DNA from 2 places in the Alteromonas sp. ABH4_456 genome. Region 2 is predicted to be linked to the other one. Evidence: predicted binding sites of a transcription regulator. Region 2 holds the regulator's gene; the other holds the start of a gene.

What was found. Region 2 encodes sigma-54, which starts transcription at its own class of promoters, with help from an activator protein. Its sites were predicted from a motif close to GTTGGCACGNNNNTNGNNT; they were not measured.
Region 1: a site for sigma-54 is predicted at 3,267-3,285, ahead of ACXAG2_RS02925 (EF-hand domain-containing protein). Genes of this name have one in related genera too.

Annotation. Positions count from the first base shown of each region.
Region 1 is NZ_JBSWXO010000001.1:619,142-624,520, forward strand. It holds gene ACXAG2_RS02910 (sigma 54-interacting transcriptional regulator) at 1-803, opposite strand, end outside; gene ACXAG2_RS02915 (hypothetical protein) at 800-1,393, opposite strand; gene ACXAG2_RS02920 (sensor histidine kinase) at 1,393-2,793, opposite strand; gene ACXAG2_RS02925 (EF-hand domain-containing protein) at 2,892-3,164, opposite strand; gene ACXAG2_RS02930 (putative bifunctional diguanylate cyclase/phosphodiesterase) at 3,381-5,379, opposite strand, start outside.
Region 2 is NZ_JBSWXO010000003.1:362,649-368,027, forward strand. It holds gene rapZ (RNase adapter RapZ) at 1-836, opposite strand, end outside; gene ptsN (PTS IIA-like nitrogen regulatory protein PtsN) at 883-1,326, opposite strand; gene hpf (ribosome hibernation promoting factor) at 1,335-1,622, opposite strand; gene ACXAG2_RS06940 (RNA polymerase factor sigma-54) at 1,655-3,139, opposite strand; gene lptB (LPS export ABC transporter ATP-binding protein) at 3,235-3,960, opposite strand; gene lptA (lipopolysaccharide transport periplasmic protein LptA) at 3,966-4,535, opposite strand; gene lptC (LPS export ABC transporter periplasmic protein LptC) at 4,504-5,067, opposite strand; gene kdsC (3-deoxy-manno-octulosonate-8-phosphatase KdsC) at 5,064-5,379, opposite strand, start outside.

The DNA of each region.
Region 1 (5,379 bases), on a different contig from region 2:
TGTTTAGCACTGCCCACAGGCCGGATTTGACGTTCCTGCAAAGCACGCAGCAATTTGACCTGTAACGTCATTGGCATGTCGCCAATTTCATCAAGGAACAAGGTACCGCCATCCGCTTCACGGAACAAACCGGGATTTGCATGCACCGCACCGGTAAAGGCGCCTTTTGCATGACCAAACAATTCTGACTCCAGCAGGTTTTCCGGCAATGCACCACAGTTAATGGCAATAAACGGCTTGTCACGACGGTTACTGGCACGATGAATAGCATTCGCCAGCAGTTCTTTACCGGTACCGCTGGCACCACTGATAAGCACACTCACTTCACGCTGGGCAATACGGAAAGCCTGGTCCATCACACTGGTCATTTCCGGTGCACGGGTGATGATATCTTTGCACCACTCTTCCGGCTGAACAGATAACGACTGACTCAGGGCTTTTTGCAATAACTTGCGTAATTCATCGTGATCCACCGGCTTAGGCAAAAAGCCGAACACACCACGCTGGGTTGCCGCAACGGCGTCAGAAATCGTACCGTGGGCTGTCATCAATATCACAGGAATATCCTTACGGACCCCCATGATTTCTTCAAATAAGCTCAGACCATCAAGGCCCGGCATACGTAAATCAGACAACACCACGTCGTAGTCATCACTACGAATTTTGCGTAATGCCGCCTGACCATCTTCCACCGCCGTGACCTGATATCCTTCGCCTTCAAGGCGAATGGTCAGCAGGCGAAGTAAACTTTTATCGTCGTCAACGAGCAATAATCTGGCGTTTCGCGCTCCGGATTCATTCATCGCTGCGTACTCCTGTTTTTATCCATCAGCGTTGCTTCAACTTTAAGCAACTCTTCCATCTTCTTTGTTTGTGATTCCAGTTCTTTTTCAAGCATCTGCAACTGCTTTTCTTTATCGGTGTTCACGCGGTTTAAGATCACCATTGCCGATTCAAGCTCAAGCATTTCATCGTTGGGGGCATTAACAATAGTGGCCACCACGGTTTGCATATCCGGCGTCAGCTTATCCTTCACTTCAGTCAGCCAGTGCCGGGCACGAAGGCGACTCTGATAAGGGGTGTCTACAGGCAGTGATAAAATGATTTTTTTAATTTTATCCTCTGTGGAATCGGACAACCCGGCGATGGCATCTCTGCGCACAGGCCAGCGGGTATTGTCGGCCTGAACCCACAGGTTCACCCAATAGAGCAAATCGCACTGGTGCTCAAAAGATTCTGTGTCTTTTTCTACCAGACAAAGGGAATCACTCTCCACCAGTTGCGGTGCGACCGTGTTTTCCTCGACCGGAATAACTGGTGCAGACTCATTCCCTTCTATCGCTGCACATCCACCCAGCATGGCGGCCAGTGGCAGCAATAATTTGATTTTCATTAACGTTTTTCCTTCTGCGGAATGCTTACTCTAAAACAGACATCGGCATAATCTACATCAACAACAGACACATCGCCGTGCATCAAACGGGCACAGTCTGAAACAATGGACAGGCCCAAACCCGTACCAATGACATTGTCGTTTCTTGGATCGTCACCCCGGGTAAACGGTTCAAAAAGTTTACCCACTTTTTCCGGCGGAATCTTTTTCCCCCGGTTAGCTACATCAAGTACTGCTACCTCCTCCTGTTGATAAATTCTGACGGAAATAGGTCTGCCTATTGCACCGTGTGCCACAGCATTCGATACCAGATTATCAAGTATACGACGATACAACTCCTCGTCGACACTAATGGTTTCTACTGTTACATCCACAGTAACCTCACGGTCCTGCAGTGCCAGGGCGTAATCTTCGATACAATCTCTGACCGAATCCTGCGGATTGATGTCCGTAAATTTGGGTTCAGCCTGCTGCAGAAGCAGGTTGTAATCCAGCAGCTTTTCTACCAGCGTATTCAGGCGCTGGGTACTGGAACTGAGCAAAGACAGTACTTCAACCTGCTGGGGATTCAGCTCACCGACAACATTCTCAGAAAGCAAACTACACCCTTCTTTAATGCTTGCCAGCGGCGTTTTAAGTTCGTGGGCGGCATGTCGCAAAAGCGCAGTGCGGATATGTTCAAGCTGCTGTAAACGTTCCGCCAGCCAATGAAGATCTCTTTCTACCCCAATTAATTCGTAGGGCGCCTTCGTAGACAATGGCGGCAGCTCACCACGCTGATGGGCGAGGATCTGAATGATTTGCTTGAGCTTGCGCACCGGATTCACAATCAACTGGCTGCCGAGCAAAATCAGCAACAATGACACACTGACCAGCAGCGCCGTCGACCATGCCTGCTTGGCCTGCATATCAGTCATGTCTTCCTGCTGCACAGCCAGACGGGTTTGAATAGCCTTGTCCACGTCTTTACGGATGGCTGTAACACCGTTACTTAATGAAGCGAGATACGCATTCAGTAAAAGCTGATCGTTAATAGTGCGGAAATTTCGTAATTGCTCAATTTGCTTTTTCAGCAGCCCGCAATTTTCACTCGCCGGAACGATACCGCAGAGCTTGCTTTGCGCGCTGGCAAACTGAGCAATTGCATTGTCAGTTAAATCAGCGACGGTGGCGTTCTCGATAATGGCGTACTGACGGAGGGTACGTTCCAGATCGATGGCAGCACCGTCCAGATTTTGCAGGTAACCCACGACCGTCACGACGAAACGTGTCTCTTTGGTGGTCATCCTGCTGACTTTGGCAAGATCGCTCTGGCTTTGCCAAAGCAGTGCTATAAGGGGAACCAGCGCAAGTAAGAAACTACCTAACGTAAGTTGTCTGAGGGAACCAACTCGCAAAATTCGATCACTAAATAAAGTCCGGTTTTTCAGGATCGCATACCCCTTTCAATGCCGCAATAGATGATGGCACCAAATACCCTGTGCCATCGTTAAAAAGATTATTTAGCAGATGCGCGCATGCCGAGTAATTCTACTTCCTCACTGGCTTTCAGTTCATCAATGCTCAACTGACCATCTGCATTATCGTCAATGCGACTGAAAAGACGTAACAAACGGGTGTCAGCAACAGCCTCTTTAAGGGAGATATAACCGTCCTGATCTTCATCCAGTTCAGACATCCATGCTTCACCGGCATTGGCCTCTGCAACAGCGACAGCCTGAACAGCAATAATGGTAAATAACAATAAAAATACTTTCTCAATTCGCTTCATAACAACCTCCTGTGCTCGCGGGCTCCTGTGCTCGCGGGTTGTGAGCGGATGTAAAGGACTGAGACCCGTCCGGTTATACAGAAGCTCACGTTAAACAGGAGATTGCACAAGTAGTGCCAAAATACCATTAACCAACAAAATCAGTAACTTGCGGTTTAACACTACGAATAAGAAGTTGCAAGTGTTGCAAATTATCTACACTGGCGGCGCAAATTTTTATCCCTGCGCCGCATCCGGAGCATTTAATAAATGCAGATAATTTTGGTCAATAGTCAGCAGTTTGGAGAGGGGTACAGGCTTGCTGAACAAGTACCCCTGAACATGATCACAGCCATGCTCAATCAGATACGCCCATTGACCGGGGTGCTCTATACCTTCGGCACATACGGTTAGTGCCAGTCGTTTAGCCAGATCAATGATGGTACCGGTTACCAGCCGTGAGCGCTCAGAGGTGTCCAGTTCACGGATAAACTGACGATCAACCTTAAGCGTATCGATGGTGATTTGCGTGAGGTAACTTAACGATGAATAACCGGTACCAAAATCATCCAGAGAAATAGCACAACCGAGATTGCTGAGACGCTTAAAGAACTTATCAGCAAAAGCAAAGTTTTCCAGATAGGCGGATTCGGTGACTTCAAATTCGAAATACTCAGGATTCACCTGATAACGTTCGAATAACCCGTAGATATCGTCGAACAATCCGGTGTGGCGTAAATCGTGGCCGGACAGATTGATTGCAACTTTAAATTTTCGGGAGATCAGCATTTGCAAATCGGGCAGCTCCATACATACCCGTTCAATCATCCACTGGGTGATGGCCGATATTTTACCGCCCTGCTCTGCAATGGGAATAAACTCTGATGGCATCACCAGACCAAATTCAGGATGCTGCCAGCGTATCAGCGCCTCAAGGCCGATAATTTCACCCTGCTGACTAATTTTGGGCTGATAGTAAACCAGAAATTCATCCTGCCGGATGGCACCGTCAATGCTGTTAGCAATAGACATTTTACGCTTGTACGATTCAACCATATCAATGGTGAATAATGTGTAAGTCCCGCGTCCTTTCGCTTTAGATCGGTACATGGCAAGGTCAGCATTACTCATTAACTGACTGAGCTCGTACTCCGCATCACTGGCTCTGGCAATCCCCACACTGACACCAACGGTCAACGCCAGACCTCTCAGCATGAAGGGTTCGGTAAATGCGCTGACCAGTTTATCCGCCAGATTTTTCAGGCTTGCATCCGACACATCCCTGTCAGGCACAATGATAAATTCATCACCGCCCAGCCGTGCAATTAAATCGCCTTCCCGCAACAGGTTCACCACACGGTCTGCCACTTCTATCAGGATCAGATCACCGGTTTCATGTCCCAGCGAGTCATTAATCCCTTTGAATCCGTCGAGATCAAAGAAAACCAGTGCCAAATCATCTTTGGTGCGTCTTACACGGGCCAGCTCAAGCCTGAGGTTATCCACCACAAATTGCCGGTTAGGGAGTCCTGTGAGGCTGTCGTAATTCGCCAGCCGCATCATTGTTTGCTGCTGTTCCACCAGCGTATCGTTCTGTTCTTTATTGATGATCAGTTCGACTTCGATTGTATCGAGAAAACTGTTGATACTGGTGCCCAGCCTGGCGACCTCGTGATTATGTTTATCAGAAAATCGCTTTGAGTAGTCTTTGTCTCTGGCGATATCACGGGTAAATTCGATCAGGGCCTGCAGCGGTCTGAGCAATCTGCGGCTTACCAGCAGCGCGACAATCACGGTGAGAAAGATGGTGCCGGCAAGCCAGGGAATGACAGAGAAAAATAATGTCTTCTGCGACTGCGCCAGCAGCCCGTTCATATCACTGACCATCACCACTCTGCCAGTCAGATAAGGCTCTTTACCGATATTGGCAACGGCATACATAAGTCCGTCAGCCACCTGAATGCCAGCAGGCAATGTGGCAGCAAAGGAGTCACTGGCCAGGTTATTCTGTTTAACCGAAGAGGTGATGAGGTTTTTTCTTAAATCAAATACGAAAGCCGCAGTGACCTGACGGTGTGATAACTGCAGAGCAAGTTCCTTTCGTGCTACTTCGCCATCGATGTCACGGTTACCCTGTGCCGGCTCCAGGCGGGCCGCCACATTCTGCACGAGGGCAGACAACTGCTCATGCTGCATGGAGGTAACACGGGCTTGCTGCGCGTTCAGCGACACGATG
Region 2 (5,379 bases):
TGCTCCCTGTGGCGGATCTGGACATCAGGATGAGATTCCCGGAAGTTTTTCGCCAGTGATTCCGCTACATAAACTGAACGGTGCTGTCCGCCGGTACATCCGATAGCGACTGTCACATAACTGCGGTTGTTCCGTTCAAGGTGTGGCAACCAGGTCGTGATGAGGTTCTGAATCTGCCAGATAAATTTGGTCACTATAGGCTGGGAACTGAGGAAAACCTGAACCGGTGTATCCAGGCCTGTCAGGTGTTTTAAATCCGGTTCCCAGTGAGGGTTTGGCAGAAAACGGGCGTCAAACACATAGTCTGCATCTTTGGGAATACCGTGTTTAAAGCCGAATGATTCAAATACCAGAACAAGTCGTGAGCTTTTCTTACCGAGGATACGCTCGCGGATTAATTCTGCCAGCTGGTGGATGCTCAGAGAATCGGTATCAATATTCAAATCCGCTCTTTCCGCTACAGGCGCCAGCAGTTCACGTTCTGTCTGGATGGCATCTGACAATGACTTATTCAGTTTGGCCAGCGGGTGTAACCGCCGGGTTTCGCTGAACCGGCGCACCAGCATATCGTCACTTGCGTCAATATATACGATGGTGACAGTCCATGACTCCGGCAGGTAGTCGAGAATTTCAACCAGCTCAGAAGGCTCTTTAGGCAAGTTTCTGACATCAATACTCACAGCTACCTGCTCGTATTCATCGGCGACAGTGTGTGTCAGGGCTGGTAACAGATTAACCGGAATATTATCGACGCAGTAGTACCCCAGATCCTCAAGGGCACGAAGTGCTACTGATTTTCCTGAACCGGAACGTCCGCTGATGATGATTAACTTCACGCCGTTTCTCCTGAAGTCACGTGTTGTCGGTGCGTATTACACTAAGTTACTGTAATGCGCGAATAATATCATCACTTGTCTGAGCTTTGCGGATAGTTTTTATGGTTTCTTTATCGCTGAGTTTTCCGGCAACCATGGCCAGAGTTTGTAAATGCCCTTCGGTTTGTTCCTGAGGGACAAGCAGAGTAAAGAAAATATCCACAGGTTTGTTGTCGATAGCATCAAAATCGATGGCGGGTGTGCTGGTAACCACAATGGCGATAACTTTTTCCAGTCCGGCCAGGCGACCGTGGGGGAGGGCAATGCCGTTACCTATACCCGTGCTGCCCATTCGCTCACGGGCCAGCAGGCTACTTAATACGGTGGCTTCATCAACATCGGGGTTATTTTTAGCTGCAATCCCGCTGATGATTTCGAGAATGCGTTTTTTGCTATTGCACTGGACCGCACACTCGGTGCGGTCCAGGCTGACTATGGCTTGTATATCCATGAATTCAATTAGTGCTTTTTAAGCTTTTCCTTGTGTTTCAGGACCTGCCTGTCGAGTTTATCGACCATGCTGTCAATGGCAGCATACATGTCCTGATTTTCGGAAGAGGCGAAGACTTCCGCGCCGCTAAGATGAACCGTTGCTTCTGCTTTTTGGCTAAGCTTTTCAACATTTAAAATAACGTGCACATTTGATATGTGGTCAAAATGACGTTCCAGTTTGCTGAACTTAGTATCGACATAATTACGCAAAGAATCAGTGATCTCAATGTGATGACCAGAAAGGTTGATTTGCATATTTCGTCTTCCTTATTTTGAGCAGCCTTAAGTTAGATAAGGCTTTTGCGTTGGTTAGACGGCGGGATCGACAAGGATTCCCGGTACTTTGCTATTGTTCGCCGGGCAACCATAATGCCTTGATCGGCCAACAACGAAGCAATCTTGCTGTCACTCAGTGGCTTGCTTGGCTTTTCAGCGGCAACCAGCTTCTTAATCAGGGCGCGAATCGCTGTAGATGAACACTCACCACCTGATTCAGTGGCAACGTGGCTGGAGAAGAAATACTTCAACTCGAAAATACCACGGGGCGTGTGCATGTACTTCTGCGTTGTTACCCTGGAAATAGTAGATTCGTGCATATCTACCATTTCTGCGACATCATTCAGCACCATTGGTTTCATCATTTCAGGGCCATGCTCAAAAAAGCCCATCTGTTGCTGAACAATACAATTTGCTACTTTCAGCAGCGTATCGTTCCGGCTCTCAAGGCTCTTAATAAACCATTTTGCTTCCTGCATGTGAGAGCGGATAAATTGTGAATCACTGCTGTTTCTTGCTTTACGGCTCATTGCAGCATACTGCTGATTAACACTGAGCTTAGGCAGGCTGTCGGGGTTTAATTCTACAACCCAACGGCCATTTTTCTTAGCAACCGATACATCCGGAATGACATATTCGGGTTCTTTCGTAATTAATGCACTGCCCGGACGGGGATTAAGCGTTTGCAGCAAACGCATCGCTTCCCGTAACTGATCTTCTTTCAGGCGGGTTTTACGCATTAACGTACGGTAATCTTTACTGCCTAACAGATCGGAATGCTCTCTGAGCAGTAGTTTGGCTTCTTCCAGCCACGGTGTTTCCGGTGCAAATTGCGCCAGCTGAACTAACAAGCACTCCTGCGGTGTGCGGGAGCCGGAACCGAGAGGATCAAAAAGCTGAATACGTTTAAGTACGCACTCAACCTCATCTTCTTCTACGGGCTCTTCCATATCTTCACTGTTTACGCTTTGCAGAATGTCGTCAACTGTAACCGTTAGATAGCCGGACTCATCAATGGAATCGATGATCGCCAGCGCGATGGCGCGGTCTGTGTCAGAAAAAGGTGTCAGACGCATTTGCCACAGCAGATGGTCCTGAATATTTTCGGTGGTTTCACCCTGAAAGATTTGTTCATCATCACCACCGGAAGGGCCGGGCGCGGGGGCAGAAGACGCAGAAATGTACTCATCCCAGGTACTGTCGATGGGCAGCTCATCCGGTAAATCATTCTTTTCCAGTGCTTCACCGGTATCCATGCTGTCAGAAGACGAGGCTGATGCAGACTCTTGCATGCTGTCATCATTGTCGATGTTATTTTTCTCAATTACATCGTTGTCGGAGCTGTCGTCGACTTCCAGCAAAGGATTAGAATCGAGAGCTTCCTGAATTTCTTGTTGTAAGTCCAGCGTAGACAACTGCAATAGCTTGATCGCCTGCTGAAGCTGAGGCGTCATTGTTAGTTGTTGGCTAAATTTTAACTGTAAAGATGGTTTCATCTACGTCTTATATAAACTCTAAAAAGGACATCCGGTTGTAGCGGTGTGAGTGCCGGTGGCGAAATCTCCGCTAAATGCTCATCCCGATATCTTAACTATAGCCTGAATTGCTCACCAAGGTATACATCACGAACTTTTTGATTACTTAATACCTGTTCTGCGGTGCCCTGAGCAATCAGTTCTCCATGACTGACGATATAGGCCTCTTCACACACATCAAGGGTTTCCCTGACATTGTGGTCGGTGATGAGGATACCGATACCTCTGTCCCGTAAGTGCTGAATGATCTTCTTTATATCATTAACCGAAATCGGGTCAACTCCGGCGAAGGGTTCATCGAGCAAAATAAATTGCGGATTGGCTGCCAGTGCGCGGGCAATTTCAACCCGGCGGCGTTCGCCACCCGACAAACTCATACCTGTACTATTACGTATATGGTTAATATTAAATTCATCAAGTAGTGCATCCGCTTCCTGTTCACGTTGATGACTTTTTAAGTCTTTACGCGTCTGTAATATCGCCATGATGTTTTCATGTACGGTCAGCTTGCGGAAAATGGATGCCTCCTGGGGTAAATAGCCAATTCCCCGGCGGGCACGTTCGTGCATTGGCTGGTGCGTCAGCTCCTGCTCATCAATGAGGATTTTGCCTTTATCCAGCGGCACAAGACCCACAATCATGTAAAACGTTGTGGTTTTACCTGCACCGTTAGGACCCAGCAGACCTACTATCTGTCCGGTAGAAACCGATAAACTAACGTCACGGACGACCTGGCGTGATTTATACGACTTTGCCAGGTGAGTCGCACTCAGGGTTGCCATGTAACTCAGTTACCCTCGTTTTCGTTACTGTCTGAAGTCTTGTTCTCTTCCTTCAGCTCTTTAACTGTGTCAGGACGGAAAACCGTGGTTACCCGGCCGTTGCTGTTACTTTCACCGCCGGTTGCCAGAAGTTGCTCTTTTGACATGTCATAGGTGATGTTATCTCCCTGGACCATGCTGGTATCTTGCTGGATTTTCGCATCACCTTGCAAGGAAATAAGTTGTTTGGCTACTTCGTAGCGAATTTCATTTGCGCTGGCTTTTACTTTTGCGCCGTCATCCAGCGTTTGAGAATAAGTGGCTGGTTTTCCGCGGGCAATAAAAACCTCTTTCCCTTCGCCTTCACTGGCGATGGCTTCAACTTCATCTGCGGCAATGATGAGTGAACCCTGGGTGATCTTCACATCGTCTTTAAAAACCGATTTCTTCTTTTTACCGTCGATAAACTGTGACTTAGCATCCACGGTAATAGGCTTTTCAAAATCACCGGAGCCGGCCATTGCCTCACCGGCAGCAGCAAGCAGCGCTATTGCTGCGAAAAGGCTAACTGCCCGGGGAATAAATTGTCTGCACATGATCAATTAACTCATATTGTTGGGTACGCAGGTTTGCATTGAAACCGTTACTTTTAATGATGGTCTGTACACCGCGTATATCTACCGGCTGGTCTGAAGTCATGGTTTTGTCATCCAGATTCACCTTAATAAAATTGGTTGTGATAGTCTGGATAAACTCTTCAGGACTCAGGCTTTTTATCAGCACATTGTCTTCCAGCTGGATCAGGTCATCGTTGTAGAGTGTGCCTTCATCAGCGGTGACTTGCCATGGGGCCTCGTCATCATTCACATAGACAGTGTATTTGGGTTGGTCGAATAACACAAAGCCTAGTTGGTCGTAATGCTCCATAGAGGCGGCAAAGACTTCGTGATTGAGTTTGCCTTCTTCGTTATACAGCGTGGTTGTCAAATTCTTCGCTTTATAAGCAGGGCGTAAAGCGTCTGCTCCGGCTTTTTTCGCCGGTGCCTGCTCTTCTGCCATCCAGACCGGAAGGTACATCAGCAGCGCCATAACAAACAGCGCAGAAATGCTGATCCCTAAACGGCTCATACACTGGCCCCGTGTATGGTGTCCAGCGTGCCGAGCGCCTGTAAAATCACATCACAGACTTCCCGGACTGCGCCGAATCCACCATTTTTTGTGGTGATCCAGTTCGCTTCGCGGGTGACGGCCGGATGGGCATCTTTCACCGCAATTTTTGTTTCGGCAAACCGGTACATGCCAAGATCCGGCATATCATCACCGATGGCTGCGACCTCTGATGGCGCCAGATTCAACTTTTCGCACAACTGAGCCATAGCAGTGGCTTTATCTTCCTGACCCTGAATAATGTGCTTCACCTTCAGGGCGGTCATGCGATTC